DNA from 4 places in the Acidovorax sp. JHL-3 genome. Region 4 is predicted to be linked to each of the others. Evidence: predicted binding sites of a transcription regulator. Region 4 holds the regulator's gene; each other region holds the start of a gene.
What was found. The regulator sigma-54, encoded in region 4, starts transcription at its own class of promoters, with help from an activator protein. The targets are predictions, from matches to a motif close to TGGCANGNAANCTGCTTT.

Region 1 (7,924 bases), 1.5 Mb from region 4:
GGTCGCCACGGAATTCGGGGATGGAGGTGTCGTAGTCGCGCTGCACCTTGAGGCCCTGCGGATACTCGACGAGCACCAGCGAGCGCACGCGCTCACACACCTCATGGATATTGACGTCTCCCACCAGATGCGGATGGCGGTGGGGCGCCAGGAGCCGGTCTACCAGGCTTTGCAGGCGGTCGGCCTCATGGATGATGACCTGGGTGTATTCGGTGAGCTCGCGGCTTTCCAGCTCCATCTCCAGCAGCTGCGCCGCACCGCGGATGCCGCCCAGGGGATTTTTGATTTCGTGGGCCAGGTTGCGAATCAGTTCCTTGTTGGCCTGGGCCTGGTCGCGCAGGCGCTCTTCGCGATCCTGGCGGGCGTGCTGTTCCAGGGGCCATAGCTCCACCAGAATTTCGCCCACCTGCTCGGCATCGGCCACGTTGACATGCACGGGCACAGGCTCCTGGTGCAGGCGCTTGAGGCTGGCTTCATAGCGGAGCGCAGCAAAGTCCCTGCCGCGCGCACCGGCCAATGCCGTCTGCAGCAGCGCCGGGTCGGTAAAGAAAGAAGAAAAATCTGCCCCTTCCAGCGTGCGCCGCGACAAACCCAGCGTGTTCTCCAGCGCCGCATTGGCAAACTGCACGGCACCGTCCGAGCGCAGCACCGCCACCAGTGTGGACATCAGGTCCAGCGAGTGAAAGCGCTCTGTTTCTGCTGCGAGTGAATCAGGCACCGAGCGCTCCACCCTGTTTACTTGGCACCGCTGGAGGGGGCGACGCGTGCCAGTTCACGCCGGATTCCGGCCAGATCACTCTCGCTGCGCGCCACGCTCGCCTTGAGCTCGGCAGTGCGCTCCATGTAAAGCTGGGGATTGCGCAACTCCAGCGCATTGCGCACGGGTGCGCCGTCGTTGTATTCCCTCAACAAATCGGCATGGCGCGCCTCGGCCTTGCGCAGCTCGGACTCCAGAATGGCACGCGCATCGGCATCGCGGGCGCGCTGGTCATTGTTGTCGATCCGAGGGGCTCCGGCTGGCGAGGCGGTGGCCCCACTCGGCGCCGCAGCGCCCGATGCCTTGGGGCTGGGGCGGACACCCTGTATCACGGTGACGTTTCCGCCCTCGACCAGCTTGCAGCCGCGCTCCTTGGCCTGTGCGGCGTTGTTGGTGTATTCGTTGCCGCAGCGATAAATGCGGTCCTGCGCCCAAGCGGCGGGTGCCATGGCAGCGATGACTATCAGGGTAGTGAGCGTTTTTTTCATTCAGTTTCCTCGCACTTGCTAGGCAGGGGTGTTGTTGAGTATCCCCTAATCACCGCGCATCACCAATTGGGCAGCCGTAGCCACCACAGGCTATTGTGGAAGGATGCAACAGATGATGGCTTGGTTCCGGATCCAGCCCCCAACCTACCGTGGCACCATGAAAAAAGGCGGCTTGCGCCGCCTTTGGATGCAATGGCCTGCGGGCAGGCGATTAGAGCGAGTAGTACATGTCGTATTCGACCGGATGCACGGCCATGCGAAAACGCGTGACTTCGGTCATCTTCAGCTCAATGTAGGCGTCGATCATGCTCTCGGAGAACACACCACCCTTGGTCAGGAAGCCGCGGTCCTTGTCCAGCGCTTCCAGCGCTTGGTCGAGACTGTGGCACACAGTCGGCACCAACTTGTCTTCCTCCGGCGGCAGATGGTACAGATCCTTCGTGGCCGCTTCGCCGGGATGGATCTTGTTTTCCACGCCGTCCAGACCCGCCATCAGCAGGGCGGCAAAGCCCAGGTAGGGGTTCATGAGCGGATCGGGGAAGCGGGCTTCCACACGGCGACCCTTGGGGTTGGCCACGTAAGGAATGCGGATCGAGGCAGAACGGTTCTTGGCCGAATAAGCCAGCTTCACCGGTGCTTCGAAGTGGGGCACCAGGCGCTTGTAGCTGTTGGTGCCGGGGTTGGTGATGGCGTTCAGCGCACGGGCGTGCTTGATGATGCCGCCGATGTAGTACAGCGCAAAGTCCGACAGACCTGCATAGCCGTCGCCTGCGAAAAGGTTTTTGCCGTCTTTCCAGACCGACTGGTGCACATGCATACCCGAACCGTTGTCACCGTGGTAGGGCTTGGGCATGAAGGTGGCGGTCTTGCCGTAGGCATTGGCAACGTTATGGATCACATACTTTTGCAGCATGGTCCAGTCGGCGCGTTCGACCAAGGTGCTAAAACGCGTGCCGATTTCGTTCTGGCCTGCACCCGCCACTTCGTGGTGGAACACTTCAACCGGAATGCCCAGAGATTCGAGGATCAGCGACATTTCAGCGCGCATGTCTTGCGTGCTGTCGACCGGCGGCACGGGGAAGTAACCACCCTTGACCGTGGGACGGTGCCCCCGGTTGCCACCTTCAAGCTTGGCGCCGGTGTTCCACGGTGCTTCGTACTCTTCGATTTCGTAGAAGGTGTTGTTGGGCTCGGTGCTCCAGCGCACGCCGTCGAAAATGAAGAACTCGGGCTCGGGACCGAAGAATGCCGTGTCACCCAGACCAGAGGCCTTCAGGTACGCTTCGGCCCGCTTGGCGACCGAGCGGGGATCGCGGTCATACGACTTCCCATCGCTGGGCTCGATCACGTCACAGGTCAGGATCAGCGTCGTTTCTTCGAAAAACGGGTCGATATTGGCCGAATTCGGGTCGGGAATCAGCTGCATATCGGAGGCTTCGATCCCCTTCCATCCGGCAATTGAAGAGCCGTCAAAGGCATGGCCCGAAATAAACTTGTCTTCGTCAAAATGCGAGACGGGCACCGTGGTGTGGTGCTGTTTGCCACGGGTATCGGTAAAGCGGAAGTCCACGAATTTGACTTCGTTTTCCTTCACCAGTTTCATCACGTCTGCAACGGTCTTGGCCATCAGGTTCTCCTGGGTAAAGCGCTTGTTAAAAAATCTTCCAAACGAAAAGCAGTTTGCGTGCCAGGTCAGTGCTTTCATGCACAGGGACGGAGCACTCAAGGTGATACAAGAGTACTTCGGCACCCCGCCTCACCAAAACAGTGCACGCAAGCGTGCAAAGACGACTACCGGAGTTTTCGCACCAATTCAGGGCCGCAATTCGCACCAACATCGTGCAACCCCGCCAGCAAATCTGTCCAAGCGGCCGGAACGTCCGCTGCAGATCCCTTCACGCCCAATTCTATGTGGCGCCCGTATTGTGGATGATCGACGCTGGGCAGACTGAATACCCGGATGTCGGGGTGCTGCTGCTCAATGCGCTCCATCAGGGGTGCGAGCGCCGACTCCATGGCACCAAAGACAATGACAGACTGCTCTGTCTGCGGAGACCGATTGAAAAGGTGTGGGTATTCATGGTCCAGCACCCACTCGATCATGGGCCATGCCATCACCGGGAATCCCGGCACGAAATGCACTGCGCCGCCTCCGGGGCCGTTGCAGCTGAAACCAGGGATTTTGTTGTAAGGATTGGGCACAATGCGTGCGCCCTCCGGGAACACCCCCATATTGAGGCGATGTACGTTGTCCGGCCGATCTGTCTCGTAAGGCACGCCCTGCTCGCGGGCGGTGCCCTGCATGCGCTCGCGGATAAGCACCTCGGCCTGGGGGTGCAACACCAGATCCACACCCAACGCCCTTGCCGCGCACTGGCGCGTGTGGTCGTCGGGGGTGGCGCCAATCCCGCCGCACGAGAAGACGATATCGGCTGACGAGAATGCACGGTGCAGCGTGGCCGTGATGCGCTCGGGGCAGTCGCCCACGTAGTCGGCATACGACAGGGCCAGTCCGCGCGCTGACAGCAACTCGATGACCTTTGGCATGTGCTTGTCAGCACGCTTGCCCGAGAGAATTTCATCCCCCACGATGATCAGGCCGATATGCGAATTCATGGCATTTTGTTTTCTGAAGTGAAGGCGGCAGGGGTGAAGTCAGAACTGGCCGCAATGGCAACAGCGGCTGGATCGCCGACAGGGACAACCGATGCAGACAGCGCACTACCCTCAGAACGCAAACGCTCCAGAGCGGCAAGGCAATAGTGTGCAAACCAGAGGGACGAAAACGCAAAAACCAGGGTGTAAATCCAGATCGCCAGTGGCACCAAAATGAAAAAAGCGGCGGCAAAAATAACCCCCGAGGCCCATACAAGACTTGGCGCAGCCCCCAAATACCCGGTCAATATGCCAATCCCCAATAAACGGGTTCGATGGCGTTGCAAAATCTCACGGCGCTCTTCCTTGCTGGCATGTTCAGCCAGCGCATCAAACGCCATCACACGGTAGGTCAGCCAACCCCAGATCAACGGCGGCAGTACCAGCACCAAAGGCGGCACCAGCCACAATGGCACAGACACTACCAGTGCAAGAACCGCCAAAAAGCTGGAGCCCAGTGACCACACTGCGCTCGCCCAGAATGAGCCACCCTTCTTTCGTTCGAGATGGGGAAAACGGCGTTGCGCTACCAGTGCGACCAATGCAGGTGTCATCAGCAGCGCTACCGCCAGCAGCGAAAACACCACCAATACGGGTGTCACCGCCAGAATAACCATGAGAGGCGCCACGACTGCGGTCACGTCACCCACGCCCCAAGTCTGCAGCCAATCCCAAAAGGCCGTGAGCAGACTAGAAGACTCCAGCAACGAGCGCATGCCCCTTACAGCGCCATCCCAGCAAAAATAGCCCCAGGCACCGCCCAGCACCCCGATCAGCAGCAAGGGCGCCAACGACAGCATGATCACGCGCGGGCGCAAGCAATACACCGCCGCACGCCAGAAAGAATCAACCAAGAGTCCCATGTTCATTAGCATACCCCGGGCTTCAGCGTACTCCGGCAATCTGTCCCATCGTGACCCCCTCAGGAAGTGGGTGTCAGCTTCAGCAGGTCAGCGGAAGAAAGCCATTTCCACTGTCCCGGGGCCAAGTCAGAGGGAAGTTCAAGTGTTCCGATCCGCGAGCGATGCAACGCCTCAACGCGATTCCCCACAGCGGCCAGCATACGCTTAACCTGGTGGTACTTTCCTTCTGTCAGGGTGAGATCCAGACAATCGCTGCCTACAGCAATGCAGGCGGCGGCACGCACGGGTTTGGGGTCATCATCCAGCACAACGCCTGCCAACAGTCTCTCAATTTGCTGATCGTCCACAGGATGTTTGGTCACCACACGGTAGACCTTGGGCACATGCTTTTTCGGTGAGCTCATGCGATGGATGAATTGCCCATCATCACTGAGTAACAAAAGGCCGGTCGTATCCTGATCAAGACGTCCCACAGCTTGCACACCCTGAATGGCACTCTTGCACGGGCGCTGCCGCAGCGGTGCTGGAAGCAAAGTGTAGATGCTTGGATACGTAGACGGTTTCTGCGAACACTCCGTGCCCGCAGGCTTGTGCAGCATCACATAAGCTTTGGCGTGATAGGGCCACTCCACCCCCTGAACACGCAACCGCAGGTCAGCAATGTCGAGATCCAGCGTTGCCTCGGTACAGGGGATGAAGGGAGCGAGAGGATCCAGGCGAGCAGTCTCTACCCACCCATGTTGCACCAAGCCCGCGCATACACGGCGAGTACCAAACCCTTGGGAGTACAAAATATCTTGAAGTTGCATAGCTCTCTGCTGACAGGGTTACCGCTTCGTTTCACTATAAATAAAGTGCGTACTGCCAAAGCAGAAACGCCCCCTTCTGATCACAGAGGGGGGCGTTGCTGGGCTGTAAGAGCCTGACGATGACCTACTTTCACACGGGAACCCGCACTATCATCGGCGCAAAGTCGTTTCACTGTCCTGTTCGGGATGGGAAGGAGTGGTACCAACTTGCTATGGTCATCAGGCATAACTGAGTGCTGAGCTGTTACTGGAAGAGCTCGGCGAATTCATAGAGTTTGGAATCAGATTGTGTGTTTTTTTGAATGCGTCAACTTGGCATAACAATCTTTGAAGAGAATGTCTGACACATCTTTGGGGGATGTGAAGACAGGCTGTCAAAGTTATAGGGTCAAGCCGCACGAGCAATTAGTATCAGTTAGCTTAACGCATTACTGCGCTTCCACACCTGACCTATCAACGTCCTGGTCTTGAACGACTCTTTAGGGGGCTCAAGGCCCCGGCAGATCTCATCTTGAAACGAGTTTCCCGCTTAGATGCTTTCAGCGGTTATCTCTTCCACACTTAGCTACTCGGCAATGCCACTGGCGTGACAACCGATACACCAGAGGTGTGTCCACTCCGGTCCTCTCGTACTAGGAGCAGGCTTCCTCAAATCTGCAGCGCCCACGGAAGATAGGGACCAAACTGTCTCACGACGTTTTAAACCCAGCTCACGTACCTCTTTAAATGGCGAACAGCCATACCCTTGGGACCGGCTACAGCCCCAGGATGAGATGAGCCGACATCGAGGTGCCAAACACCGCCGTCGATATGAACTCTTGGGCGGTATCAGCCTGTTATCCCCAGAGTACCTTTTATCCGTTGAGCGATGGCCCTTCCATACAGAACCACCGGATCACTATGTCCTGCTTTCGCATCTGCTCGACTTGTCAGTCTCGCAGTTAAGCACGCTTATGCCATTGCACTATCGTCACGATGTCCGACCGTAACTAGCGTACCTTCGAACTCCTCCGTTACGCTTTGGGAGGAGACCGCCCCAGTCAAACTGCCTACCATGCACTGTCCCCGATCCAGATAATGGACCTAGGTTAGAACCTCAAACACACCAGGGTGGTATTTCAACGTTGGCTCCATGAGATCTAGCGACCTCACTTCAAAGCCTCCCACCTATCCTACACAGATCTGTTCAAAGTCCAATACAAAGCTACAGTAAAGGTTCATGGGGTCTTTCCGTCTTTCCGCGGGGAGATTGCATCATCACAAACATTTCAACTTCGCTGAGTCTCAGGAGGAGACAGTGTGGCCATCGTTACGCCATTCGTGCAGGTCGGAACTTACCCGACAAGGAATTTCGCTACCTTAGGACCGTTATAGTTACGGCCGCCGTTTACTGGGACTTCAGTCAAGAGCTTGCACCCCATCATTTAATCTTCCAGCACCGGGCAGGCGTCACACCCTATACGTCCACTTTCGTGTTTGCAGAGTGCTGTGTTTTTATTAAACAGTCGCAGCCACCGATTTTTTGCAACCCCTTTGGGCTCGCCTTGTACAGGTTCACCTACTTGGGGCATACCTTCTCCCGAAGTTACGGTATCAATTTGCCGAGTTCCTTCTCCTGAGTTCTCTCAAGCGCCTTAGAATACTCATCTCGCGCACCAGTGTCGGTTTGCGGTACGGTCGTGTGTAGCTGAAGCTTAGTGGCTTTTCCTGGAAGCAGGGTATCACTCACTTCGGCTGCAAGCAGCCTCGTTATCACCCCTCATCTAAGCCCGGCGGATTTGCCTACCGGGCACGACTACAGGCTTGAACCAACATATCCAACAGTTGGCTGAGCTAACCTTCTCCGTCCCCACATCGCACTACACATCGGTACAGGAATATTGACCTGTTTCCCATCAGCTACGCATCTCTGCCTCGCCTTAGGGGCCGACTCACTCTACGCCGATGAACGTTGCGTAGAAAACCTTGCGCTTACGGCGAGGGGGCTTTTCACCCCCTTTAACGCTACTCATGTCAGCATTCGCACTTCTGATACCTCCAGCATCCGTTACCAGACACCTTCACAGGCCTACAGAACGCTCTCCTACCACGTGCAATAAATTGCACATCCGCAGCTTCGGTAACTGGCTTAGCCCCGTTACATCTTCCGCGCAGGACGACTCGATCAGTGAGCTATTACGCTTTCTTTAAATGATGGCTGCTTCTAAGCCAACATCCTGACTGTTTTAGCCTTCCCACTTCGTTTCCCACTTAGCCAATTTTAGGGACCTTAGCTGGCGGTCTGGGTTGTTTCCCTCTTGAGTCCGGACGTTAGCACCCGGTGCTCTGTCTCCCAAGCTGTACTCGTCGGTA
Region 2 (7,924 bases), 2.4 Mb from region 4:
CTCTGGACAACGCCGCACTGCCACCCCCAGATCAGACCGCCCGAGGCCGCGCCATCACGGGCCGTAGGGCGTCATGCAGGCCATCCCCCGCAATCAAACAGCGAGGGCGTACCACCCGGGCAAGCGCCTTCGATGCGCAACATGCGCAGCTTGGTCAGCGCGCCGCCACCGGCCGAAAAACCGCCGGGCCGGTCGCCCGCCGCCAGCACCCGGTGGCACGGCACCACGGGAGCGAACGGGTTCAGGCCCAGCGCCTGCCCCACCGAACGCGCCAGGCCCTTGCTGCCGATCTGCTGCGCCACCTCGCCATAGGTGCGTGTGCTGCCCGGCGGGATGGCGCGGGCAATGGCATACACCTGCTGGTGAAACGGCGAGATGCCGGTCATATCGAGCGGCACCTCGCGCAGGTCGCGCGGCTGCCCTGAAAGCAGCGCCTGAATGCCTGCGATGGCGCTGCGCACCGCGGCGGGTGGCTCGGCCGATTCGGTGCAGTGCAAAAGACCAGGGCTGCGCAACATGCGCTCCCGCGTGGCCCGCGCATCCACTTCGGGCAGCTGCACCGCCACAATGCCGCCAGGGCCCCAGGCAATGCCGCAGGTGCCGATGGCCGTGTCGAACAATGCGTGGCCATGGCCCAAAGGGGTGTCTGGCTCGGGCCAAGTGGATTCTGGACAGGCTGGCATTTGCTATTTATTTAATAGCTGTTAGCGCTTACCCCATAAGCGCTAAAGGCCATTTTTACTTAAATTTTTATCACCGGGCTGCCTGCCCACGCCATCAATCCGCCCGGAGCGCTGCCCGCAGCTGCGCGCCCAGCTCGGGCTTGCCCGCAAACGGGTCGGTGGGGTTGCGGCCCAGCATGATGTCTTCCATGCGCGTCTGCACCGAGGCGATGGCCTTGGGGTGGCTGTAGATGTAAAACTGGCCCGCAGCAGCGGCATCAAACACCTTTTGCGCCACCTCGGCAGCCGTGACCTTGCCACTACCCACCGCCTTGTCGCTCATGGCCTGGCCGATGAGCTGGCTCTTGGTGGGCTTGTCGGCAGGCAGGTCGCCGGGGCGGTTGCGGTGGCTCTGGCTGATGCCCGTGGGCACAAAGAAAGGGCACAGCACGCTGGCGCTGATCTGGTCGGTGACCAGCGACAGGTCCTGGTACAGCGTTTCCGACAGGCTGACCACCGCATGCTTGCTCACGTTGTAGATGCCCATGTTGGGCGCTGCCAGCAAGCCCGCCATGCTGGCGGTGTTGACGATGTGACCGCGCCACGCGGGGTCTTTTTTGGCGGCGGCCAGCATCATGGGGGTGAACACGCGCACGCCGTGCACCACGCCCATGAGGTTCACGCCCAGCACCCATTCCCAGTCCTTCACCGAGTTTTCCCACACCAGGCCGCCCGCGCCCACACCGGCGTTGTTGAACACCAGGTGGGGTGCGCCAAAGCGCTCGAGCACGGCGGCGCCCAAAGCCTCCATCTGGGCGGCGTTCGACACGTCCACGCGCTGGGCCAGCACCTGGGCCCCGGCGGCGCGCATCTCGGCGGCGGCGGCGTCCAGCGCATCCTGCTGCACGTCCACCAGTACCAGGTTCATGCCCAGGCGGGCGCCAATGCGTGCGCATTCGAGGCCAAAGCCCGAGCCCGCACCGGTGAGTACGGCGGTCTTGCCAGCAAAGTTATCGATCATGTGTGTGTCTCCTTTGGTGTGTAGATGATTCGGGGCCTTGCACTTCAAAACGGTGTGCGCTCAACCGGCGGACACCGTGCAAAGGCGGCCACGGCGCGCAGGTGCCGTCCGGATTTTTGCGCAGTGCGCGAGAGGCGGTAGAGGCGCTGCTCAATCAAGAGGCAACCTCTTTGAGCACATAGCCGATGCGGGGAAAGTGCACATGCACCGTGCCGGCACGCGGATCGGTGCGGCGCACGGTGTAGCGCGTGCGCGTGGCGGCAATCAGCTCGCCCTCGGTGGGCTCGGTACCGAAGCTCTCGGCGGCAATGGTTACCCGGCTGCCCAGCGCGATGCCATGCTCGTCCTGAAAAATATCGTCCACCACCGGTATGGGTTCGGCCCCTGCGGCCACGGTGATGGCATCTGCCGCACTGAATTTCTCCATGCGGCCATGCCCCAGTGCCGCCACCCGGTCCATCCACTCCAGCACGGCTGGCGTGGCCTGAAAGATGTCGGCCATCACCGGTACACACTGGCGTGTGAACCACAGGGGGTGGTAGGCGGCAAAGTCGGCCACGCAGGGCTCGGTGCCAAACGTGAAATCGTGCTCTTCCACCATGTGCGCCAGGCGCCGCAGATACGAGCGGTAGGCCGCCGTGGCATCGGGCGGGCGCAGGCGCTGCATGCCGGTGCTCATCTGGCGGCGGTCTTCCCCAAAGGCCTGGGCCGCCTCGGGCGCCACATTGGCAAAAAGTGCCTGCGCGCCGCGCGGCTGCAGGTTGTAGGCCATGGCGGCCCAGAACAGCGTGGTGTCGGCCCACTGCGCAAACACCCGCGCCACACCCTTGAGATGCGGCGGATACAGCACCGGCTCGGGGTGCTCGTGTTCGAGCACCTGGCAGATCAGGGCCGAGTCGCAATAGATGTCGGCACCGATCTGCAAAAAGGGCGTCTTGCGATAACCACCGGTGAGGGCCAGCACGTCGGGCTTGGGCGCGATGCTGGGGATGATCACCGACTTCCAGGGCAACTGCTTGAAACCCAGCACCAGCCGGATTTTTTCGGAAAACGGCGATGAGGAATAGTGGTGCAGGATCAACGCAGACATGGGTTGTCTCCAGTGCAGTGGTTGAAACAGGCGGGGCCGTGCGGGGCATCAGCGCTTTGCGCTGCTCAGGGCGGGCTCCACAGCATCTCGATATGGGGAATGTCGTCTTCGAGGTACACATCGGACACCGCCACAAACCCCAGGCTGCCATAAAAGCGCTGCAGATGCGCCTGCGCGCTGATGCGCACCGCCCTGCCCGGCCACACCTGGTTGCAGCGGGCCAGCCCCTGCGCCATCAGGGCCCGGCCCGTGCCGCCACCGCGGGCCTCGGGGGCCGTGACCACACGGCCGATGGAGGGCTCGGGGTAGTTCACCCCCGGGTCTACCACGCGCAGGCAGGCCTTCAGTGCGCCCGCGCTGTCGTAGCCCAGCAGATGCCACGCGTGCTTGTCGGCGCCATCGGGGTCCTGGTAAGGGCCCTGCTCCAGGATGAACACCTTGCAGCGCAAGGCCAGCGCATCGTGCAACGCGTGCACACCCAGGTCGTCGAAACGGGCCCAGGTCCAGTGCAACGCAGGGGGCAGGTCGGGCATTTTGCGCTCAGCCTCTCAGGTCAAAAATATCAACGTGGATCAGATGAGTTTGACGAGTTGCTTGCCAAAGTTCTTGCCCTTGAGCAGGCCCAAAAAGGCCTCGGGCGCGGCGGCAATGCCCTGGGCAATGGTTTCACGCGGGCGCAGCTTGCCCGTGCCCACCAGGGTGCCCAGCTCTTTCAGGGCATCGGGCCACACTTCCATGTGCTCGCTGACGATGAAGCCTTCGATCTTCATGCGGTTGATGAGGATCAGCGCCGGGTTGGCCATGGGCAAGGGCGCGCCATCGTAGCCAGCGATCATGCCGCACAGGGCCACGCGGCTGAAGGCGTTCATGCGCAGCATCACGGCGTCCATGATCCAGCCGCCCACGTTCTCGAAATAGCCGTCGATGCCGTTGGGGCAGGCTTCCTTCAGGGCCTTGGACATGGCCCGCACGTCGCTGTGTTCCTTGTAGTCAATGCACACGTCAAAGCCCAGCTCTTCAACCGCGTACTTGCACTTTTCGGCACCACCGGCAATGCCCACGGCGCGGCAGCCGCGCGCCTTGGCCAGGGCCGCAAACGCGCTGCCCACAGCGCCGGTGGCGGCGCTCACCACCACGGTGTCACCTTCCTTAGGCGCAATGATTTTCACCAGGCCATACCAGGCCGTCACGCCGGGCATACCCACGGCGCCCAGGTAGTGCGACAGCGGCACATGCGTGGTGTCCACCTTGCGCAGCGCGCCCACAGCATTGCCATCGACCACGCTGTATTCCTGCCAGCCACCCATGCCCACCACCTTGTCGCCCACGGCATATTTGGGGTGCTTGCTCTCCAACACTTCGCCCACGGTGCCGCCAATCATCACTTCGCCCAGGCCCTGCGACGCGGCGTAGCTCTTGCTCTCATTCATGCGGCCGCGCATGTAGGGGTCCAGGCTGAGGAAATGGTGGCGCACCAGCACCTCACCCTCCTTGAGCGCGGGGGTGTCGGTGGCAACCAGCTTGAAGTTGCTGGCCACGGCTTCACCCTGGGGGCGGTTGTCGAGAACGATTTGTTGATTGCTTGGCATGAGAGTCTCCTTTTTACTACCATTTTGATAGCTACCAGCGCTTTACCATAAAGCGCTAGAGCCCGTTTTGATTCAAAAAACTGGTGTCGGCACAGCGCTGCGCCCCGGCACGCTTCAATCGGTTGAAATGGCCCGCGGCCCCGCTGCGGCGTCGGCAGGCTGGCGCCGCACATACTTGAACGTGCCCGTGGCGTGGCTGCAAATGCGGCCTTCGGCGTCATACACCGTGCCTTCGGCAAAAGCCATGCTGGCGGTGCGGTGGATCAACCGCCCCTTGGCCACCAGCGGCCCACGCGCGGGCTGCATGAAACTGGTCTTCATCTCGATGGTGACCACGCCGAATTCGGGTGTGTCACTGCGCGCTGCCGTGGCCAGGGTCACATCCAGCAAGGTCATTGATGCACCGCCGTGGGTTACGTCAAACGAATTCAGGTGCTCTGGGCGTGCCTCGTAATGCAGCTCCGACTCGCCCCCCGCCATGCGGTGCAGCGTGAAACCAAGATGGCTGACAAAGGGGATTTCGGCACCAAAATTCAACACAGGCAACTCCAGGGTTTACAAAAAGGCAGCAAGCATAGTCTTGCAAGGCTGATGTGGCCATATTGGGGGCGACAGGGGCGGTTGGCCAGCACGGCGGCAACCTGCAGGACGGCAGCGTCCGGGCCATTCGGGCAGCCCGGCACACAACGGGCCGCCCCAAAAGCGGCGCCCTGCACGCTCATCCGCCCGTGACCACGCTCACGCCACCATCCACCGCAAGCCACTGGCCCGTGATGTGCTTGCCCGCATCCGAGGCATACAGGGCGCACAGACCCTTGAGGTCTTCGTCGTCGCCCAGCCGGCCCAGCGGGGCGTGGGCAGCCAGTGCCTCTTCGCCCATGGCCTTGAGGGTGCCCAGCGTCATCTTGCTGGGAAAGAACCCCGGGCAGATGGCATTGACGCGGATGTTGTACTTGCCCCATTCGGCGGCCAGCGCCCGCGTGAAATTGATGACTGCGCCCTTGGAGGTGTTGTAGGCAATGGTGTTCATGCCAATCGGGTTGCCGCCCAGGCCCGCGATGGACGCCACATTGATGATGCTGCCGCTGCGCCGCGCGATCATGGTGTGTTTGGCAATGTGCTGGCTCAGGATGAAGTAGCCACGCACATTGAGGTTCATCACCTTGTCCCAGGCCTCTAGGGGGTGGTCTTCGGCGGGCGCTCCCCAGGTGGCGCCGGCATTGTTGACCAGAATATCCACATGGCCCATGCGCTCCAGCGTTTCATCGGCCAGGCGCCGGATGTCGGCTTCTTGCGAGCAATCGGCGGCAATCCAGCGCGCATCAATGCCGGCAGCCTGCAGGTCGGCCGTGGCTTCTTCCAGATCAGACGCCTTGCGCGAGCTCAGCATGATCCGGGCACCGGCCTCGCCCAGCGCATGCGCCAGCTGCAGGCCCAGCCCGCGCGAGCCACCGGTGACAAGGGCCGTTTTGCCGGTGAGGTCAAACAATTGCTGGATGGTGCGGGTCATGTCGTTGTCTCCTGAATTGAATGGGGTCGCTGCCAGCAACCGGTCTGGCACTGCGTCGCGATGCATTGTGCGTTGACGTAGCGGCGTGGTCTGTCGCCTGCGCGATTGGAGGACACGGATGAGATGCTCGGCGTAATCACCCGATTGACCTGTCGAATTTATTTACAGCTGAGACGTTACTGGCGGCTGAAAAGATAGCAAACCATTGATTCATAAAGACTTTTTTTATTGGCACAAAGCGTGCTTTGTAACAGTGGCTTCAGAAAACCATCCAGGAGAACCCACCATGTCGATGACAAAAAAATTCGCTATCGCAGGCATCCTGTCGGGTGCCTGCCTTGCTGTGCACGCTGCGCCCGTGACGTATCTGGCTGCAGACAACAACGTGACCACGCTCGCGCAAATGGTGAACTCGACCGCAGCCGCGGCATCGTTCCTTTCGGTGGCTGGGGCCCTGAACACCGTGGATTTCGAATCCCCCCTGCCCGCCAACCTCACCATCACCGGCGGCACGACCAACACCGGAACCCCCGGATGTGGCGCCGTGTGCGGATTCAATACCACTGCGGGTGGCGCACTGTTTCGGACCGTAAGTGGCGGCTCGGTCACTTTTTCCTTCGTCAACGCAGTGGATGCTTTCGGCTTTTTCGTGAACGGCCTGCAGACCAATCTGGTTCCGCAGCAAACCATCACGTACGTGGATGGTTCCTCGGTCACACAGACCATCAACATGCCCTCGGCGATCAACGGTGGCGGCGCTTTCATTGGTTTCATTGACTACGGTCAGCTGATCTCCAGCGTGACTTTCAATGCGACAAACGACATTCTTGGGTTTGACGACCTGCGCTTCGGCCGCTCGGCCAACAACCCTGAAGATCCCAACAATGTGCCCGAGCCCGGCTCGCTTGCACTGCTCGGAGTTGCGCTCGCAGGGCTTGCATCGATTCGCCGCCGCCAACAGCGCTGATCGATTGCCTGAGCGCCCGGCGCGCGAGACATCGTCGGGCGCGCGCACCCGTGGCAGGCCGTCAACAATTCTCGGCAGCCATCAGGGCAAAAATAGCGTGCAACCCCCATCCAGCAAGCGTTGACAGCTATATTTTTCAAAGCATCCGAGTCGAGTGCGGCCAGAGCAAGGCCCACTGCAGGGTGTTGTATGGTGTGATCCCGGATTCAGTGACCCGAGGCGCCCATGAAATCTGTCGATGATCGCTCGCGAGGCCTCCCGGTCGCGCTGGCGCTGGTTGTATTGCTCGTTGCGTATGGCTCGCTGTTTCCCTTCCAGTGGAACTTCACTGCGCCACAGGCGTTCATCTGGAGCGGCCGCATCGGTCTGGTGGACCTGATCGAAAACATCGCATTGTTTGTGCCCCTGGGTGGGCTACTGGGCTGGGCTGGGCAGGGGCGTCCGCGCAAGTGGGTGTTTTTTGCCGCGTGGCTGGTGGCGGCGATAGTGTTGGCCAGCGCGCTGCAATGGCTGCAAAAATTCCTGCCCCGCACCCCTGCACTTTCAGATGTCATCTTCAACATGGCGGGCTATGCGCTGGGCTGGGGCGCCGGGTTTGCCGCACGGTGGCGTGTGGGTCACTTGCTGAACCGGCACCAGGGTTGGGCCGATGCCGACCAGTTCACGCTGGTGCTGATCGCGCTGTGGTGGGTGGCAGAGCTGTATCCGCTGATTCCCACGCTGGACGTTTCCTCGGTGGCGCAGAACGTCAAGTCGCTGTGGCAGCAAGACCTGTGGCAGCCGCGGCGCATGCTGCTGCATGTGGGCATAGCGGTGATTGGCTTGTCTGCCATTGCGCACCTGGCCCGCACCGCCCATCTGGCGCACCGCACACACACGTTGGCCCTGCTGGCCACACTGGCGGTGCTGGCAGGCAAATTCGTGGTCGTGGGTCAGTCGCCGGGCATGGCGGTGGTGCTGGGCATTGGGGGCGGCTGGTTGCTGTGGCGCTGGCTGGATACGTGGGCGCCGGGGGCACGCTGGGCGGCCACGGCATGGGTGGCCTTGGCCACCTACCTGCTCGACGCGATCTGGCCCTGGGCGTG
Region 3 (7,924 bases), 550 kb from region 4:
AGGCCGTGAAGAATTCGGTCACCGGGGCGATCACCGAGATACCCCAGCCACCGGGCGAAAACCTGGGCTATCTACCAAGAAACGTGGAAATCGTGCGCAATGCGATGGTGGCAGTGAACAAGGGGGGTACGGGCACCCGCGTGTTTGCCGGGGCGCCCTACACATCGGGGGGCAAGACCGGTACGGCACAGGCGGTGAGCCTGGGGCAAAACGTGCGCTACAACGCCAAGGCGCTGGAGGAGCACCAGCGCGACCATTCGCTCTTCACGGCGTTCGCTCCTGCCGAAGCCCCGACGATTGCGCTGGCACTGATCGTCGAGAACGCCGGCTTTGGCGCCGCGCACGCAGCTCCCATCGCGCGCAGGGTGTTTGACTACTGGTTGATGGGGGAGTATCCCAGCGAGGCCGACATTGCTGCCGTGCAGAAGGGGCAGGCTTCCGCCCCTATCGGCAAGCCGCGTGCTGCCGCTGATGTTCCGCTGTTGGCGCCATAGAATTGTCAATAATGATAGCTGGTTGCGCTTATTCCATAAGCCTTACAGCCGGATTTCTCTCAATATTCTGTTGCTGCGCAGGCTTGACTAGGCCGGGGTCCCCCTGGTCTGCGCAGGCGGCCGGAGCTGACTGAAAACCAGAGCCGCCACAATCATGGCCGCACCACTCAGTCCAGACCATCCTAGGCTTTCGCCCAGCAGCACCCAGGCGGTCAGGGCGGCGAAAACCGGTTCCAGCCCGAACACGATGGCACTGCGCATGGCATCCACGCGCTGCTGGCCCCAGGCCTGCAGCGTCACCACCACCACGCTGGCCACAAAGCCCAGGTAAACCAGCGCCAGCCAGCTCGGCGTCTGCAGGCTGCCCAGCGATTGCACCCAGTTCATGCTGCCATCGCGTGTCAGCAGCAGTACGGTGGCGGCCACGCACATCACGGTTGCCTGAGCCGCTGCCATGCGCGTGGCACGCAGGGGGTGTGCGGATGTGCGGCGTGAGCACTCTTCCAGTACCAGGATATAGATGGCATAGAACACCGTGCTGGCCAGCGTGAGCGAATCGCCCAGATTCCAGGGATCGTTCTCGTGGAACATCAAGGCCATGCCTGCGAACGCCATGGCGCAGGCCGCCCAAAGGCGCCAGCCATATCGGCGCCCGAGGACTGCCATGGCGATCAACGGCACCACGAGCACATTGAGCCCGGTGACAAACGCGTTGCGGTTGCTGCTGGTGCGCGCAAGGCCTTCAATCTGGAGCCAGAACGCCACAAACAGCAGCAGCCCCAGTGCGCAACCCCACAGGCGTTCCTTGGGCCGCATGCCCACCCACAGCGGGGCCAGCACCAGAAGTGCCAGGGCAAAGCGCAGCCAGATGATCTGCAGGGCATCGAGGTGCGCCGACAGCAACTTCATGGCAGGGAAGGTGGTTCCCCACACTGCGGTGACGACCAACAGGGCCCAAAGGCCAAAACGTTCAGAACGCATAAAAAATGGAATGGTGCCCGGCACGCGCACCGGTGAGTGTCCTGGGTTGGAAGTTCGTTGAAGAAGCAAAGATGTCGAAATCGTCGTCAGGCAAGGTGCAAACCGCAGCGATACCCGCAGCTACCGCGAGGATGTGCAACGCAGCATGGCGACGATTCCCGGCATCTTTATGAAGCGAACGTTCAATTCGGGACACCAGGCCAATGCGCTGAGGATCCAGGAGCGGCAAAGAAACGAGGCCCGCGCGGCGGGGCGTTTTGCGGGCAGTTCTGGCTGGGCGTGGGAGGCTCAAGCACCCATCCGGCCAATGAAGGCGCGGATACGGTCATTGCCCGGGTTGTTGAAGAACTCCGCGGGGGGCGCGTCGTGGGCAATGCGGCCCTTGTCGAAAAACAGCACCCGGTCTGCCACCTCGCGCGCAAAACCCATCTCATGGGTCACCACGATCATGGTCATGCCGCCACGCGCCAATTCGCGCATCACATCCAGCACCTCCTGCACCATCTCGGGGTCCAGGGCCGAGGTGGGCTCATCAAACAGCATCACCTTGGGCGCCATGGCCAGGGCGCGGGCAATGGCCACGCGCTGCTGCTGCCCACCGGACAGTTGCCAAGGGTACTTGTGTGCATGGTCCTGCATGCCAACACGGCGCAGCAGCGTCATTGCCTGCTCGTTGGCCTGGGCTCTCGAGAGATGGCGCAGGCGCCTTGGGGCCAGCGCCACATTGTCGAGTGCGCTCATGTGGCCAAACAGGTTGAACTGCTGGAACACCATGCCCACTTCGCAGCGCTGCTGCTGCAGGGTGCGGGGATCGTCCGTGACGGGCACGCCACCGATGCGGATGGTGCCGCTGTCATGCGGTTCCAGCCGGTTGATGGCACGCAGCAGGGTGCTTTTGCCCGAGCCAGATGCACCAATGATGACCGTGACCTCACCAGTGTTGAAATGCGTGGACACCTCTTTCAGCACCTGGTTCGTGCCAAAAGTCTTGCAGACATTCTCTGCCACGATGTACGGCGTCGTGGCGGTCATTGGATGCGTCCTTCCACATCAAACCGGTGTTCGATGGCGTTGGATAGCTGGGTCACCAGCGTGGTCAGCAGCAGGTAAGTCAGGGCTACCGTGGTCAAGGTGGCAATGGGTTGAAACGTTGCCGACTGGATGCGGTTGCCCACATTGGTGAGTTCCACCACGCCAATGGCATAGGCCAGTGAAGAATCCTTGAGCAGCGCCACGAAATTGCTGACCAGGGGCGGCAGCGATATCTTGAAAGCCTGCGGGAACACCACATCGAAAAACACATGGCCCCGGCCAAGGCCCAGCGCACGCGCGGCTTCGGTCTGGCCCCGGGGCACCGCCAGCAGGCCCGCGCGGATAGCCTCGGCGTTGTAGGCGCCCACGTTCAGGCCCAGCGCCACCACGGCGGCGGCAAAGTCAGGCAGATTCAGGCCCGGCACCAGCACCGGAAGCGCGAAGTAAACAAACAGGATCTGGACCAGCAGCGGTGTTCCGCGAATCGCCCAGATATAAAAACCCGACAGCCAGCGCAAGCCGATCCAGCGGGCGGTGCGCGCCAGCGCCGCAGCGGTGCCCAGGATCAGGCCCACCGTGCCGCTGATCAGCGTGAGCCACAGTGTGGTGCGTGCGCCATCGGAAAACGCCTGTGCGTTGGAGCCAATGGGTTCGGGGAACAGGGAGAGTATCTGGCCGAGAAGGGCCAGCATGACCACCATGAGGACCAGAGCCGCAACCAGCGTAGCGTTGCTGCGCTGCTGGCGGCTCCAGTGGCGCGGCCAAAGGGCAATGAGCATGGATCAGAGAGGGCCGGAGCCCCCGTTCTCAGTTACAGCGTACGTCTTCGTTGAAGTACTTCTTGGACACGGCGGCGTAGCTGCCATCGGCCATGGTTTCGGCCAGGGCCTTGGACCATGCGTCTGCCAGGGGCTGGTTGCCCTTGGTAACTGCTGAGGCGATGCGCTCGATGAACACCATTTCACCCAGCTTGAGGCCCGCAGTGGGGTTCTTGGCCACCACTTCCTTGGCCACGAAACGGTCGGTCACCCAGGCGTCCACCCGGCGCGAGGTGAGCGCGCTGCGTGCATCCACATCGGTGGGGAAGTTCTTCATTTCCTTGATCGTTGTGACCTTTTGGACGTTTTCCAGATAGCTGGTGCCGGTCTGCACTGCAACGGTCTTGCCGGCCAGGTCCTTGGCACTGCGGATGGCAGGGTCCATGGCGATCACCATGCCGCCAGAGCAGTAGTGCGGAGCGGTGAACGTTACGGCCTTGGCGCGTTCTTCGGTCACGCCGTGCGATGCAATCACCAGATCCCAGCGGTCCTGCTTCAGGCCGGTCAGCAGGGCGTCAAAACCGATGGTTTTCCATTCAATTTTCAGGCCCATCTTTTTGGCGGCGAGTTCTGCCACTTCCACCTCGAAACCCGTCAGGGTGGTGCCCTTGAAGTAGTTGAAGGGCGCAAACTGTCCTTCGGTGGCCACAATGATCTTGCCACTCTTCTTGATGTCATCGAGGGAGCGGGCCTGTATGGAAAAAGCAGCACACAGTGCCAGGGTAGATGCGATGACCTTGAAGAATTTCATGGAGGAATCCTGTCGTGGGGTGGTGCAGATACAAAAAATCCGGCTTGCGGGTCACGCAACCGGAGCCAAGGAAATGATAGTACCCAAAGATGGTGGGCGTCACAAATCTGCCGCAATTATAAATGGCGCCCAGTCCACAACGCCTATAGCGGACAACCCTGCCCCCCGGCCGCGGCGCAGTGGACGCTGTGTGTGGCCGGTGGGGTTTCAGCGCAGGAAGGCGTCGTAGCCCGTCTTGAGAATCAAAGTGCTTACGACCACGATGAAAATGCCGCGCACAAAGCCGGTGCCGTGTTTGAGCGCCATGTGCGTGCCCAGCAGGCTTCCCACGATGTTCGCCACCGCCAGCGTCACGGCGAAGTGCCACCACACATGGCCTTTGGCGGCAAAGAGCGCAATGGCCGCGATGTTGGTGGCGCAATTGAGCAGCTTGGCCGACGCTGATGCGTTGAGAAAGTCATAGCCCAGCAGGCGCACGAACAGAAAAACAAAGAAGCTGCCGGTACCGGGGCCGAAGAAACCGTCATAAAAACCGATGAGCGTACCGATCAGGCTGGCGATCAGCACTTCGGCCCGCCCCTCATGGCGGGGCTTGTGGTGTCGTCCCAACTCTTTTTTTGCGAGTGTGTAGACCAGCACGCCCAGCAAGACGAGTGGCAGCAGCTTGCGCAGAAAATCTGCCGACACCACCGTGACAGCCCACGCGCCGGCGAATGCGCCCATGAATCCGGCCGCTGCAGCAGGCAGCATGGCAGACCAGCGTATCTGCACACGCCGACCGTATTGCCAGGTGGCCATGGCCGTTCCCCATACCGCTGCGGCCTTGTTGGTGCCCAGCAGCGTGGCCGGTGGCGCGCCCGGAAAAGCCGCAAACAGCGCTGGAACCATAACCAGCCCCCCACCGCCCACGATCGCGTCCACAAAACCTGCGAGCAGCGAGGCCAGGGTAATAAAAATCCATTCCATCCCAGGATTTTCGCACCGTGAGTGCTATCAATTTCGTGATTGCTTGCCCCGTGGTTCCGGTGCTGCGCACAGAAAATGGGCAAGAAAAAAGCGCTGGGATCGCCAGCGCTTATAAAAGGATGCACCTCGTTGGGTGCTTTAAATTTGGTTATTGGTAGAAAAGATGTCTCCTCGGGCCCCTCGCTTGGCACACCGGAGCGCGCTTTCGAGTGGGGCAACTGTAATGGCTGCACTTCGATGGTGCATTGGGAGTTTCCCGCACCCCTTTGCAGCGATTCAGAAGCGCTTTTGCCTTGAAAAGAGGCCGCCGGCTGGCATGGCTCGTGCAATGCGTTCGTAACAATTTGCGAAAGGGAATCTCTATGCGGGCATTCATGCAGCGGTTGATGGTGATATTGGCGCTGGGTCTGGGGTTGTGCATCAGTGCAATGGCGCAAACGGGGCCATTGACCGCGCCACCTAACGCGACACAGGCAGCACAGGTGGGCGTGGCTGATGTTGCGAAGCCACCAACGCGCCCCGCGCTGGTCGACCACAACACCGTGAGTGCGGCACACACTGGCTGGATGATGACTTCCACCGTCTTGGTGCTGCTCATGACGCTTCCGGGCATTGCACTTTTTTATGCCGGCATGGTGCGCCGCAAGAACGTGCTCAACACCATGGCCAGCGTGGTTGCCATTGCGGCACTGGTCAGCCTGTTGTGGTTTGCGGCGGGGTATTCGCTGGCATTTACGCCGGGCAGCGCCTGGCTCGGCGGTTTTGACCGCATGGGATTCACGGGACTCGATTTCCAGCTGGCACAAGGACGGCTGGCTGTGAGTCATGTAGCTCCGCATATCCCTGAGTCGGTGTACGCCATGTTTCAGCTCACGTTTGCCATCATTACCGCAGCGTTGCTGGTGGGCGCGTTGGTCGAGCGCATGCGGTTTTCTGCCATGTTGATCTTTGTCGGTCTTTGGAGCTTGCTGGTCTATGCCCCCGTGGCGCATTGGGTGTGGGAGCCCGGCGGCTGGCTGGCCCAGATGGGTGCGCTGGATTTTGCTGGCGGCTCGGTGGTGCATGTGAACGCGGGCATTGCAGGGCTGGTGTGCGCCTGGTTCCTCGGCCGCCGCACGGGCTATGGCCGAGAGCCTTTCGAGCCTTACAACCTGGGGCTCACCATGGCGGGCGCGGGCATGTTGTGGGTGGGCTGGTTTGGCTTCAACGCGGGCTCTGCCGTGGCGGCGGACGGGCGTGCCGGCTTGGCGATGGCCGTCACCCACCTGGCAGCGGCGGCGGGTGCCTTGTCGTGGATGCTGGGCGAATGGGTGGTGCGGGGGCGGCCATCCCTGCTGGGTCTTTGCTCGGGCCTGGTGGCGGGATTGGTGGCCATCACGCCCGCTGCAGGCTTTGTCACGCTGCGCTCTGCGGTGGTGATCGGCCTGGTCGCAGGCCTTGCGTGTTACTGGGGCGCAACCGGGCTCAAGCGCCTCCTCCGTGCCGATGATTCGCTGGATGTATTTGGTGTGCACGGAATTGGCGGCATCGTGGGCTCGTTACTGACGGGCGTGCTGGCCAGCGAAACCGTGGGGGGCGTGCAAGCCAGCCTGTTCACCCAGGCCATTGGTGTAGGCGCGGTGATGGCCTACAGCCTGGTGGTGACGGCCGCGCTGCTGTGGGTCATCAACTTTGCGATGGGCCTGCGTGTGGATGCTCAGAGCGAGCAGACCGGGCTGGACATCGCACAGCACCGCGAGCGCCTGGCGGGTTGAAGGGTTGTGCCATGTCTGAAGCCGACAAGCTTGCCATTGCTGCCCACCTGCATGTGCTGCTGCGCCGCAAGACGGGGCGCGTGACCGACACCGAGTGGATGGCGGTCAATGCCGCATATGCCCTGGAGATCGTGCGCTTTGCCCGCCAGCGTGCACAGGAAGACGGCGAGCCCGAATTGGCCGAGTGGGCTGCACGCCTGGACCACGCCATCCATGCCGCCCCACCCGGCGCGGAGCGCCGCCCGTTACTGGACGTGGCCACGCAGGCAGTGCGCCAGCGCATCGCGCCGTCGCCCGAGGTGCCGCGGTATGTGGGTGGAATCCGCTGAAACCGCGGGTGTTCAGGGTCTCACTGCCAGCGGCTGTGTATGCATGAGGCCGCAGGAACCGGGAGATTCTCAGTGTCCGCAGGCCGCCTTGCGTGCCTGCAGGATCCACTCGGAGGCCTTTTCGGCCAGCATCAGCGTGGGCGAATTGGTGTTGCCGCTGGTGATGGTGGGCATGGCGCCCGCATCCACCACGCGCAGGCTGTCAATGCCGCGCACACGCAGCTGTGAGTCCAGCACCGCCATCGGGTCGCCATCGCGCCCCATCTTGGTCGTGCCCACGGGATGGAAGATGGTGGTGGCAATGTCGCCCGCCAGCCGAGCCAAGTCTTCGTCGCTCTCAAACTGTACGCCGGGCTTCCATTCTTCAGGCTGGTATTTGGCCAGCGCGGGCTGGGTCACGATGCGGCGTGTGACGCGCAGGCTGTCGGCGGCCACCTGGCGGTCTTCAGGCGTGCTCAGGTAGTTGGGTGCGATGGCCGGTGCGGCCTTGAAATCTGCGTTCTTGACCTGCACAGTGCCCCGGCTCGTGGGGTTGAGGTTGCACACGCTCGCCGTGAAGGCCGGAAAGCTGTGCAGCGGCTCGCCAAAGGCATCGAGCGACAGCGGTTGCACGTGGTATTCGATGTTGGGCCAGGGCTGGTCGGGGCTGCTGCGCGTGAAGGCGCCCAGCTGCGAGGGCGCCATACTCATGGGTCCGCTGCGCTTGAGGGCGTATTCCAGTCCGATCTTGGCCTTGCCCCACAGCGAGTTGGCCATGGTGTTGAGTGTCTCCACGCCCTGCACCTTGAACACGGTGCGG
Region 4 (7,924 bases):
CTGTTCTGGGCGCGTGGCTGGTAGGCAGGCCCCGCAGTGGGTAGCGCTTTCTGCCCGATTGCGCCCTGGACCGGCCCCGCCCGCCGCGCCGATGGCACATGCGGGCAGGCGTTTGTCGCTTCAATGCCCTCGGCCGCGCAGCCGCCTGGCACCTGCCCCGTAAAATCGCCCGATGCTCTCTGTCAAACAAGATCTGCTGGCCGCGCTCGCGGCCGAGCTGGAAACCCTCACCCCCGGCGCGGGCGCCAAGGCCGCATTTGAATCGCCCAAGGTGGCCTCCCATGGAGACTTCGCCTGCACCGCGGCCATGCAGCTGGCCAAGCCACTCAAGCTCAATCCCCGCCAGGTGGCAGAGGGCCTGCGCACCGCGCTGCTCGCCACGCCGGTTTACCAGCGCTGGGTTGCCGACATCGACATCGCGGGCCCCGGCTTCATCAACATTCGCCTGAAACCGGCGGCCAAGCAGGAAATCGTGCGCGAGGTGCTGGCTGCTGGTGAGCGCTTCGGTTTCCAGAACCCGCGCAATGCGCGCGTGCTGGTCGAATTCGTCTCTGCCAACCCCACCGGGCCGCTGCACGTCGGCCATGGCCGCCAGGCGGCCATTGGTGACGCCATCAGCAACCTGTTCGCCACGCAGGGCTGGAGCGTGCACCGCGAGTTCTATTACAACGACGCAGGCGTGCAGATTCAGACCCTGGCCCACAGCACCCAGCTGCGCGCCAAGGGCTTCAAACCCGGCGACGAATGCTGGCCCATCGACCCGGAAAACCCGGCGAGCAAGGCCTTCTACAACGGCGACTACATTGTCGACATTGCCGAGGCCTTCAAGGCCAAGGCCACCGTCAAGGCCGACGACCGTGAGTTCACCGCCAACGGCGATGTGGAGGACTACGACAACATCCGCCAGTTTGCCGTGGCCTACCTGCGCAACGAGCAGGACAAGGACCTGCAAGCCTTCAATCTGCACTTTGACGAGTACTACCTCGAATCCAGCCTGTACACCAGCGGCCGTGTCGAGCAGACGGTGAACAAGCTCATTGCCAATGGCAAGACCTACGAGCAGGACGGCGCGCTGTGGCTCAAGTCCACCGACTACGGTGACGACAAGGACCGCGTCATGCGCAAGGGCGACGGTAGCTACACCTATTTCGTGCCCGACGTGGCGTACCACATCACCAAGTGGGAGCGCGGGTTCACCAAGGTCGTCAACATCCAGGGCACCGACCACCACGGCACCATTGCGCGCGTGCGCGCCGGGCTGCAGGCGGCCGATGTGGGCATTCCCCAGGGCTATCCCGACTACGTGCTGCACACCATGGTGCGCGTGGTCAAGGGCGGTGAAGAGGTCAAGATCAGCAAACGCGCGGGCAGCTACGTCACGCTGCGCGACCTGATCGAGTGGACCAGCAAGGACGCCGTGCGTTTCTTTCTGCTCAGCCGCAAGCCCGACACCGAATACACCTTTGACGTCGATCTGGCCGTGGCGCAGAACAACGACAACCCGGTGTATTACGTGCAGTACGCGCATGCGCGCATCTGCTCGGTGCTGCGGGCCTGGCAGGAGGCCAGCGGCGGCGACGTGGCCTCGCTCAAGGAGGTGGACCTGTCTCCGCTGGACGGGCCGCAGGCCCAGGCGCTGATGTTGCAACTCGCCAAATACCCCGACATGCTCACCGCTGCTGCCGAGGGCGAGGCGCCGCACGACGTCACCTTCTACCTGCGTGATTTGGCCGCCAGCTACCACAGCTATTACGACGCCGAGCGCATCCTGGTGGACGACGAAGCAGTAAAAAGGGCCCGCCTGGCACTGGTCGCTGCCACCGCGCAGGTGTTGCACAATGGCCTGGCCGTGCTGGGCGTATCGGCTCCAGCCAGAATGTAAGCAGTTACTACCATGAAGAAAAAACAGACGGGTGGCACCATCATCGGCTTCATTTTCGGAGTCCTTGTGGGCCTGGGTGCCGCACTGGTCGTGGCCGTGTATGTGACCAAGGTGCCCGTGCCATTCCTCAACAAGGGGGGTGTGCGGGGCGTGGACCAGGACGCGGCTGAAGCGCAAAAAAACAAGAACTGGGACCCGAACTCGCTGCTCACCGGCAAGGGCTCTGCACAAAGCCCTGCGCGCGTGCCCACACCGGCGGCCCCGGCCAGCGCTAACGGCGCTAACGGCACGGCTCCAGCCGCCGAGGTCACCGCTGCGCGGACCCCCGCTAGCAAGCCCGCAACGGCCGATGCCAAGCCCGCAGCAAAGGTCGACACCAAACCCGCCGCCTCGGCAGACCCGCTGGGCGATCTGGCCAAGGCCAAGTCGGCGGCGGTGGATCCGTTTGATTATTTCGTGCAGGCCGGAGCGTTCCCCAACCAGGCGGGGGCCGATGCCCAGCGCGCCAAGCTGGCCATGCTGGGCTGGGAAGCCCGCGTGAGCGAGCGTGAGCAGAATGGCCGCACCGTGTACCGTGTGCGCGTGGGCCCTTTTTCCAAGCGCGACGACGCCGAGCAGCTCAAGGAAAAGCTGGAAGGCGCGGGCGTAGAGTCCGCGATGGTGCGCGTACAGCGCTAAAGCAGCAAAGCCCATCGCCATTGTCTGAACTTTTTCATGGGGGAGTGCTCACACCTCCAGACCCGAACAAGGAGTGTCCCTGTTATGAAACGCCGCGAGTTTTCCCTGTCCACCGCTTCGGTGGTTGCCGCTTCCGCCCTGACCTTGCCACTGGCCACGCCGGCCATGGCGCAGGCGCGCCAGTTCAAGGAGGGCAAGGATTACACCAGGCTCGCCAAGCCGCTGACGCCCGATGCGCCTGCTGGCAAGGTGGATGTGATCGAGTTTTTCTGGTACAGCTGCTCGCACTGCAACGCATTCGAGCCAGCGCTGGAGTCCTGGATCAAGGCCGCTCCCAAGGATCTGAGCATCCGTCGCATCCCGGTGGCGTTCAATGCCAGCTTCGTGCCACAGCAAAAGCTGTATTTCACGCTGGAAGGCATGGGCAAGCTCGATACCGTGCATGGCAAGGTATTCCGCGCCATCCACGTTGAAAAGCAAAAGCTGGCCAAGGACGATGAAATCTTCGCCTGGGTGGCCCAGCAGGGGGTGGACATCGCCAAGTTCAAGGAGATGTACAGCTCTTTCACGGTGGCCAGCCAGGTGCGTCGTGCCACGGCGTTGCAAGAGGGCTACGGCGTGGAAGGCGTGCCGTCGATGGGCGTTGCCGGCCGGTTCTATACCGATGGCACCATGGCTGGCAGCATGCAGACCGTGCTGCAGGTGGTGGAGCATCTGGCGGGCGTGGCACGCAAGGGCTGATTGCGCAACCCGCTCCCGAGAAGCCCGCGCCAGCGGGCTTTTTTATGGGCGATGGCACCGGTGCATGGCTACAATGAGTGCAAGATTCGTGCCTCATGAAAAAAAGCCTCCTCCCGATCCTGCTGCTGACCGCCCTTGCCTGCGCCCCTGGCGTGGGCCAGGCCGAAAAGGCCGACCGCAACAAACCCATGAACATCGAGGCCGATGCGTTGCGCCACGATGAACTCAAGCAAACCAGCGTCTTCACGGGCCGGGTGGTCATGACCAAGGGCTCCATCGTGCTGCGCGGGGCGCGGCTGGATGTGCGCCAGGATGCCGATGGCTACCAGTACGGCGTTGTCACGGCCGAGCCTGGCAAGCGCGCATTCTTCCGGCAAAAGCGCGACACCGTGGCGGGCGCACCCGACGAGTTCATAGAAGGCGAGAGCGAAGTCATCGAGTACGACGGCAAGGCCGACAACGTGCGCTTCATCACCCGCGCCGAGATGCGCCGCTACCGCGAATCCGTGGTGACCGACGAGCTTTCGGGCGCCGTCATTGTGTACAACAACCTCACCGACGTTTTCACGGTGGATGGCCAGAAAAAGGCGGCCGCCAGCGGGGCGGGCGATGCGCCTGCTGCGGGCGGGCGGGTGCGTGCCGTGCTGTCACCCAAAGAACAGCCTTCCGGCGCTGCCGCTCCGGCCAATGCAGCCAGCGGGCCGGTGCTGCGTCCCAGCAATTCCCTCGGCGGTGCGAGCAAGTGAGTGCTGCGACAGTGAATCAAGACCCAGATACCCAGGCGGGCAGCCGCCTGGAAGTGGAGCACCTCGAAAAATCCTATGGCAGCCGAAAGGTCGTCAAGGACGTGTCGCTGGTTGTGCAAAAGGGCGAAGTGGTGGGTTTGCTCGGGCCCAATGGCGCTGGCAAGACCACCTCGTTCTACATGATCGTGGGCCTGGTGCGCTGCGACGGGGGCGATATCCGCATCGATGGCCATTCGGTGGCCGACATGCCCATCCACCGGCGCTCGCGCCTGGGGCTGTCTTACCTGCCGCAAGAGGCATCGATCTTTCGCAAGCTCAACGTCGAAGAGAACGTGCGCGCCGTGCTGGAGCTGCAGCGGGGCGATGACGGCAAGCCGCTGGGCCGGGCGCAAATCGAAGAGCGCCTCACGTCCTTGCTGCAGGAGTTGCGCGTGGACCATTTGCGCGACTCGCCGGCCCTGGCATTGTCGGGTGGTGAGCGCCGCCGGGTCGAGATCGCCCGTGCCCTGGCCACCCAGCCCCGCTTCATCCTGCTCGATGAGCCCTTTGCCGGCATCGACCCCATCGCGGTGATCGAGATCCAGCGCATCATCGGTTTCCTCAAGGCGCGCGGCATCGGCGTGCTGATCACCGACCACAACGTGCGCGAAACCCTGGGCATCTGCGACCACGCCTTCATCATCAGCGACGGCCGCGTCCTGGCCCAGGGCACCCCGTCCGAAATCGTCGACAACGCCGAGGTGCGTCGGGTGTACCTGGGTGAACATTTCAGGATGTGATGAAACCTGGTCTTTCGCTGCGCGTCTCGCAGCACCTGTCGCTTACGCCGCAGCTGCAGCAATCCATCCGGCTGTTGCAGTTGTCCACGCTCGAACTCTCGCAGGAAGTCGAGCAGATGCTCGACGAGAACCCGTTTCTCGAGCGCACGCCCGAAGAAGCCCCACGCGAAGAGTTTGGTCTTGAAGCGGCCGACACCCCCGCGCAGACCGACGATTACAGCGCCGATGACGCTATATTTTCAGGAGCTGTTAGCGCAAGCAGCACAAGCGCTGAAGGCCAAAATGATGCTGAAACGCCCAGCGCCAGCGCGGACGAGCCCGACTGGAGCGGCGACGGCACCGTGGAAATGGCACCCAACGACGCCGAGTGGGGGGGCGACGCACCCGCGCGCAACCGCAATGACTCCGAGGGCGACGAAGCCGATGCCACCGAGCTGGCCCGCTCGCACGAGTCACTCACGTCCTTCCTGCACCGCCAGGCCTTGGCGCTGCGCCTGTCGGAGATCGACCGCGCCGCGCTGCGCTTTCTGATCGAATCGCTCAACGACGACGGCTACCTCGAAGAGCCCCTCGAAGAGCTGGCCACGGGACTGGCTGGCGAGGGCAACCTGGAGCAGATCGACGAGCTGGTGCACCGCTTCACCGTGGCGCAGCGCCTGCTGCAAAGCCTGGAGCCGGTGGGCGTGGGCGCGCGCAACCTGGCCGAGTGCCTCACGCTGCAACTCAAGGCCCTGGCCGCCGACGAAGGCAGCGCGATCGACCCCGACGCCGTGCAGACCGCGCTGCGCATCTGCCAGCAGCCGCTGGAGATGCTGGCCCGCCGCGACATCCGCCGGCTGACGCAGCTGTGCGGCGATGGCGAAGAGCGCACCCGCGCCGCCATGGCGCTGATCGCCCGCCTGGAGCCGCGCCCCGGCCGCCGCTTTGCCGATGTAGAGCGCAACATCATCGTGCCCGATGTCATCGTGCGCAAAGCCGGGCGCGCCAATGGTCGCGATGGCCAGCACAACTTCATCGTCAGCCTCAACCCCGATGTGATGCCGCGCCTGCGCGTGCACGACATCTATGCGGGCGCCCTGCGCGGGCACAAGGGCGGCGAGGGCCACCAGGGCATGCAGCAGCGCCTGCAGGAGGCGCGCTGGTTCATCAAGAACATCCAGCAGCGCTTTGACACCATCCTGCGCGTCTCGCGCGCCATCGTCGAGCGGCAAAAGAGCTTTTTCACCCATGGAGAGCTGGCCATGCGCCCGCTGGTGCTGCGCGACATTGCCGACGAACTGGGCCTGCACGAATCCACCATCAGCCGCGTGACCACCGCTAAATACATGGCCACGCCGATCGGCACCTACGAGCTGAAATACTTCTTTGGCTCGGGCTTGGGCACCGAGACCGGCGGCAACGCATCGAGCACGGCGGTGCGCGCGCTCATCAAGCAGTTCGTTGCCGCCGAAAACCCCGCCAAACCCTTGTCCGACAGCCAGATTGCCGAGATGCTCAAGGAGCAGGGCATCGAGTGCGCGCGCCGCACCGTGGCCAAATACCGCGAGGCGCTCAAAATCGCGCCGGCCAACCTGCGCAAGGCGCTGTAGACGTTTTTTCCCGCCGAGCGCGTGGGCTGTGCGTCTGTCAGCTGCCGTTTGTCATCCCTTTGTTCTGTTTTTTACTTGTCTCTCACGCCATGGCCCGCATCGTTTTCGATCTTCCTGCCCACTTTGTCTTTTCGACCGAGATGCAGATCTACATCAGCCATGTGAACCAGGGCGGGCACCTGGACAATGCCCAACTGCTCAGCCTGGTGTCCGAGGCGCGCGTGCGCTTTTTCCAGGCGCAGGGCTATCCCGAGGCGGATGTGGGCGGCCTGGCCATCGTGGTGGGCGACATCGTGGCGCAGTACAAATCCGAGGGCTTTCATGGCGAGACCATGCGTGTGGAGATGACTCCCGCCGATTTCAACCCCTACGGCTTTGACCTGGTGTTTCGCATGACCGAAAAATCGCAGGGCCGCGAAGTGGCACGCGGCAAGACCGGCATCGTCTTCATCAACAAGTCCGATCGCAAGGTGGCGCTGCTGCCCGCACACATCCGCGCGCTGCTCAGCCGCCCACCTGTTTCTGCCGCCCAGCCGTAGGCGCGTATCCTTTTGCCCTGTCTATGAACCAACTCCAACTTTTCCTGCCGTGCGCCGCTGGTGTCGAGAGCTATCTGGCTGACGAAGTGCACGCCATCACCGGCCTCACGGGGCAAGACCTGCTCACGGGGCGGGGCGGCGTGCTGCTGCGGGCCTCGTGGCGCGATGCGCTGCTGCTCAACCTGCACAGCCGCCTGGCCCAGCGCGTGCTGGTGCAACTGGCGCACCGCCCCTACCGCTCTGAAAACGACCTGTATGCCGCCGCCAGCGACGTGGCCTGGGAAATCTGGTTCACCACGCGCCAGACCTTCAAGGTCGAGGTGACGGCGCAGCACAGCCCGCTGCAGAGCCTCAATTTCGCGGGCCTCAAGGTCAAGGACGCCGTGGCCGACCGCTTTCGCGCCAAGACCGGCGTGCGCCCCGATGTGAACACGCAGTGGCCCGATGTGCGCATCCACCTGCACCTGACCACCGAAGAGGCCACGATCTACATCGATACCAGTGGCGAGCCGCTGTTCAAGCGCGGCTGGCGCGAAGACAAGGGCGACGCGCCGCTGAAAGAAACCCTGGCCGCCGCCATGATTGCCGCCAGTGGCTGGGACCCCCTGGGTGACAACCCCGTGCCCCTGTACGACCCCTGCTGCGGCAGCGGCACCATCGCCATCGAGGCCGCGCAGATCGCCTGCCGCATCCCGGCCGGCATGCTGCGCCGCTTTGCGTTCGAGAAACTGCTGCCGTTCCAGAGTCATGTCTGGAGTGCTATCAAAAACGAAGCTGAAGGCGCAATACAGGAAAGCGCTGTGCCCATATTTGGCAGTGATGTGGCCCACCGCATGGTCGATTTTGCCCAGCGCAATGCCGAGCGCGCCGGTGTCGCCGATGCGGTGCAGCTGCGCGGTGGTGATGCCCTGCAGCGCATGCCGCCCTGCGAGCAGCCCGGCGTGATGCTGCTCAACCCGCCCTACGGCGA

Region 1: the regulator sigma-54 is predicted to act here: its motif matches at 2,918-2,935, upstream of glnA (type I glutamate--ammonia ligase).
Region 2: the regulator sigma-54 is predicted to act here: its motif matches at 6,102-6,119, upstream of K226_RS0113430 (PEP-CTERM sorting domain-containing protein).
Region 3: the regulator sigma-54 is predicted to act here: its motif matches at 5,355-5,372, upstream of K226_RS0104865 (ammonium transporter).

The regions. Positions count from the first base shown of each region.
Region 1 is NZ_JAFU01000001.1:2,040,708-2,048,631, reverse strand. It holds gene glnL (nitrogen regulation protein NR(II)) at 1-667, opposite strand, end outside; gene K226_RS0109640 (hypothetical protein) at 736-1,245, opposite strand; gene glnA (type I glutamate--ammonia ligase) at 1,457-2,872, opposite strand; gene K226_RS0109630 (molybdopterin-binding protein) at 3,037-3,861, opposite strand; gene K226_RS0109625 (EI24 domain-containing protein) at 3,858-4,775, opposite strand; gene K226_RS19310 (16S rRNA pseudouridine(516) synthase) at 4,823-5,572, opposite strand; rRNA gene rrf (5S ribosomal RNA) at 5,684-5,796, opposite strand; rRNA gene K226_RS0109610 (23S ribosomal RNA) at 5,957-7,924, opposite strand, start outside.
Region 2 is NZ_JAFU01000001.1:2,881,888-2,889,811, forward strand. It holds gene K226_RS0113395 (methylated-DNA--[protein]-cysteine S-methyltransferase) at 72-683, opposite strand; gene K226_RS0113400 (SDR family oxidoreductase) at 778-1,683, opposite strand; gene K226_RS0113405 (glutathione S-transferase family protein) at 1,838-2,773, opposite strand; gene K226_RS0113410 (GNAT family N-acetyltransferase) at 2,839-3,306, opposite strand; gene K226_RS0113415 (NADP-dependent oxidoreductase) at 3,346-4,362, opposite strand; gene K226_RS0113420 (PaaI family thioesterase) at 4,477-4,902, opposite strand; gene K226_RS0113425 (SDR family oxidoreductase) at 5,081-5,872, opposite strand; gene K226_RS0113430 (PEP-CTERM sorting domain-containing protein) at 6,159-6,839, shown strand; gene K226_RS0113435 (VanZ family protein) at 7,065-7,924, shown strand, end outside.
Region 3 is NZ_JAFU01000001.1:1,057,029-1,064,952, forward strand. It holds gene mrdA (penicillin-binding protein 2) at 1-494, shown strand, start outside; gene K226_RS0104840 (DMT family transporter) at 582-1,475, opposite strand; gene K226_RS19995 (hypothetical protein) at 1,465-1,671, opposite strand; gene K226_RS0104845 (amino acid ABC transporter ATP-binding protein) at 1,764-2,507, opposite strand; gene K226_RS0104850 (amino acid ABC transporter permease) at 2,504-3,286, opposite strand; gene K226_RS0104855 (ABC transporter substrate-binding protein) at 3,315-4,076, opposite strand; gene K226_RS0104860 (TSUP family transporter) at 4,284-5,042, opposite strand; gene K226_RS0104865 (ammonium transporter) at 5,405-6,796, shown strand; gene K226_RS0104870 (hypothetical protein) at 6,808-7,125, shown strand; gene K226_RS0104875 (GMC family oxidoreductase) at 7,195-7,924, opposite strand, start outside.
Region 4 is NZ_JAFU01000001.1:507,668-515,591, reverse strand. It holds gene K226_RS0102340 (DUF2214 family protein) at 1-24, shown strand, start outside; gene argS (arginine--tRNA ligase) at 173-1,882, shown strand; gene K226_RS0102330 (SPOR domain-containing protein) at 1,895-2,560, shown strand; gene K226_RS0102325 (thiol:disulfide interchange protein DsbA/DsbL) at 2,645-3,301, shown strand; gene lptA (lipopolysaccharide transport periplasmic protein LptA) at 3,397-4,047, shown strand; gene lptB (LPS export ABC transporter ATP-binding protein) at 4,044-4,826, shown strand; gene K226_RS0102310 (RNA polymerase factor sigma-54) at 4,826-6,415, shown strand; gene K226_RS0102305 (thioesterase family protein) at 6,505-6,954, shown strand; gene K226_RS0102300 (class I SAM-dependent RNA methyltransferase) at 6,978-7,924, shown strand, end outside.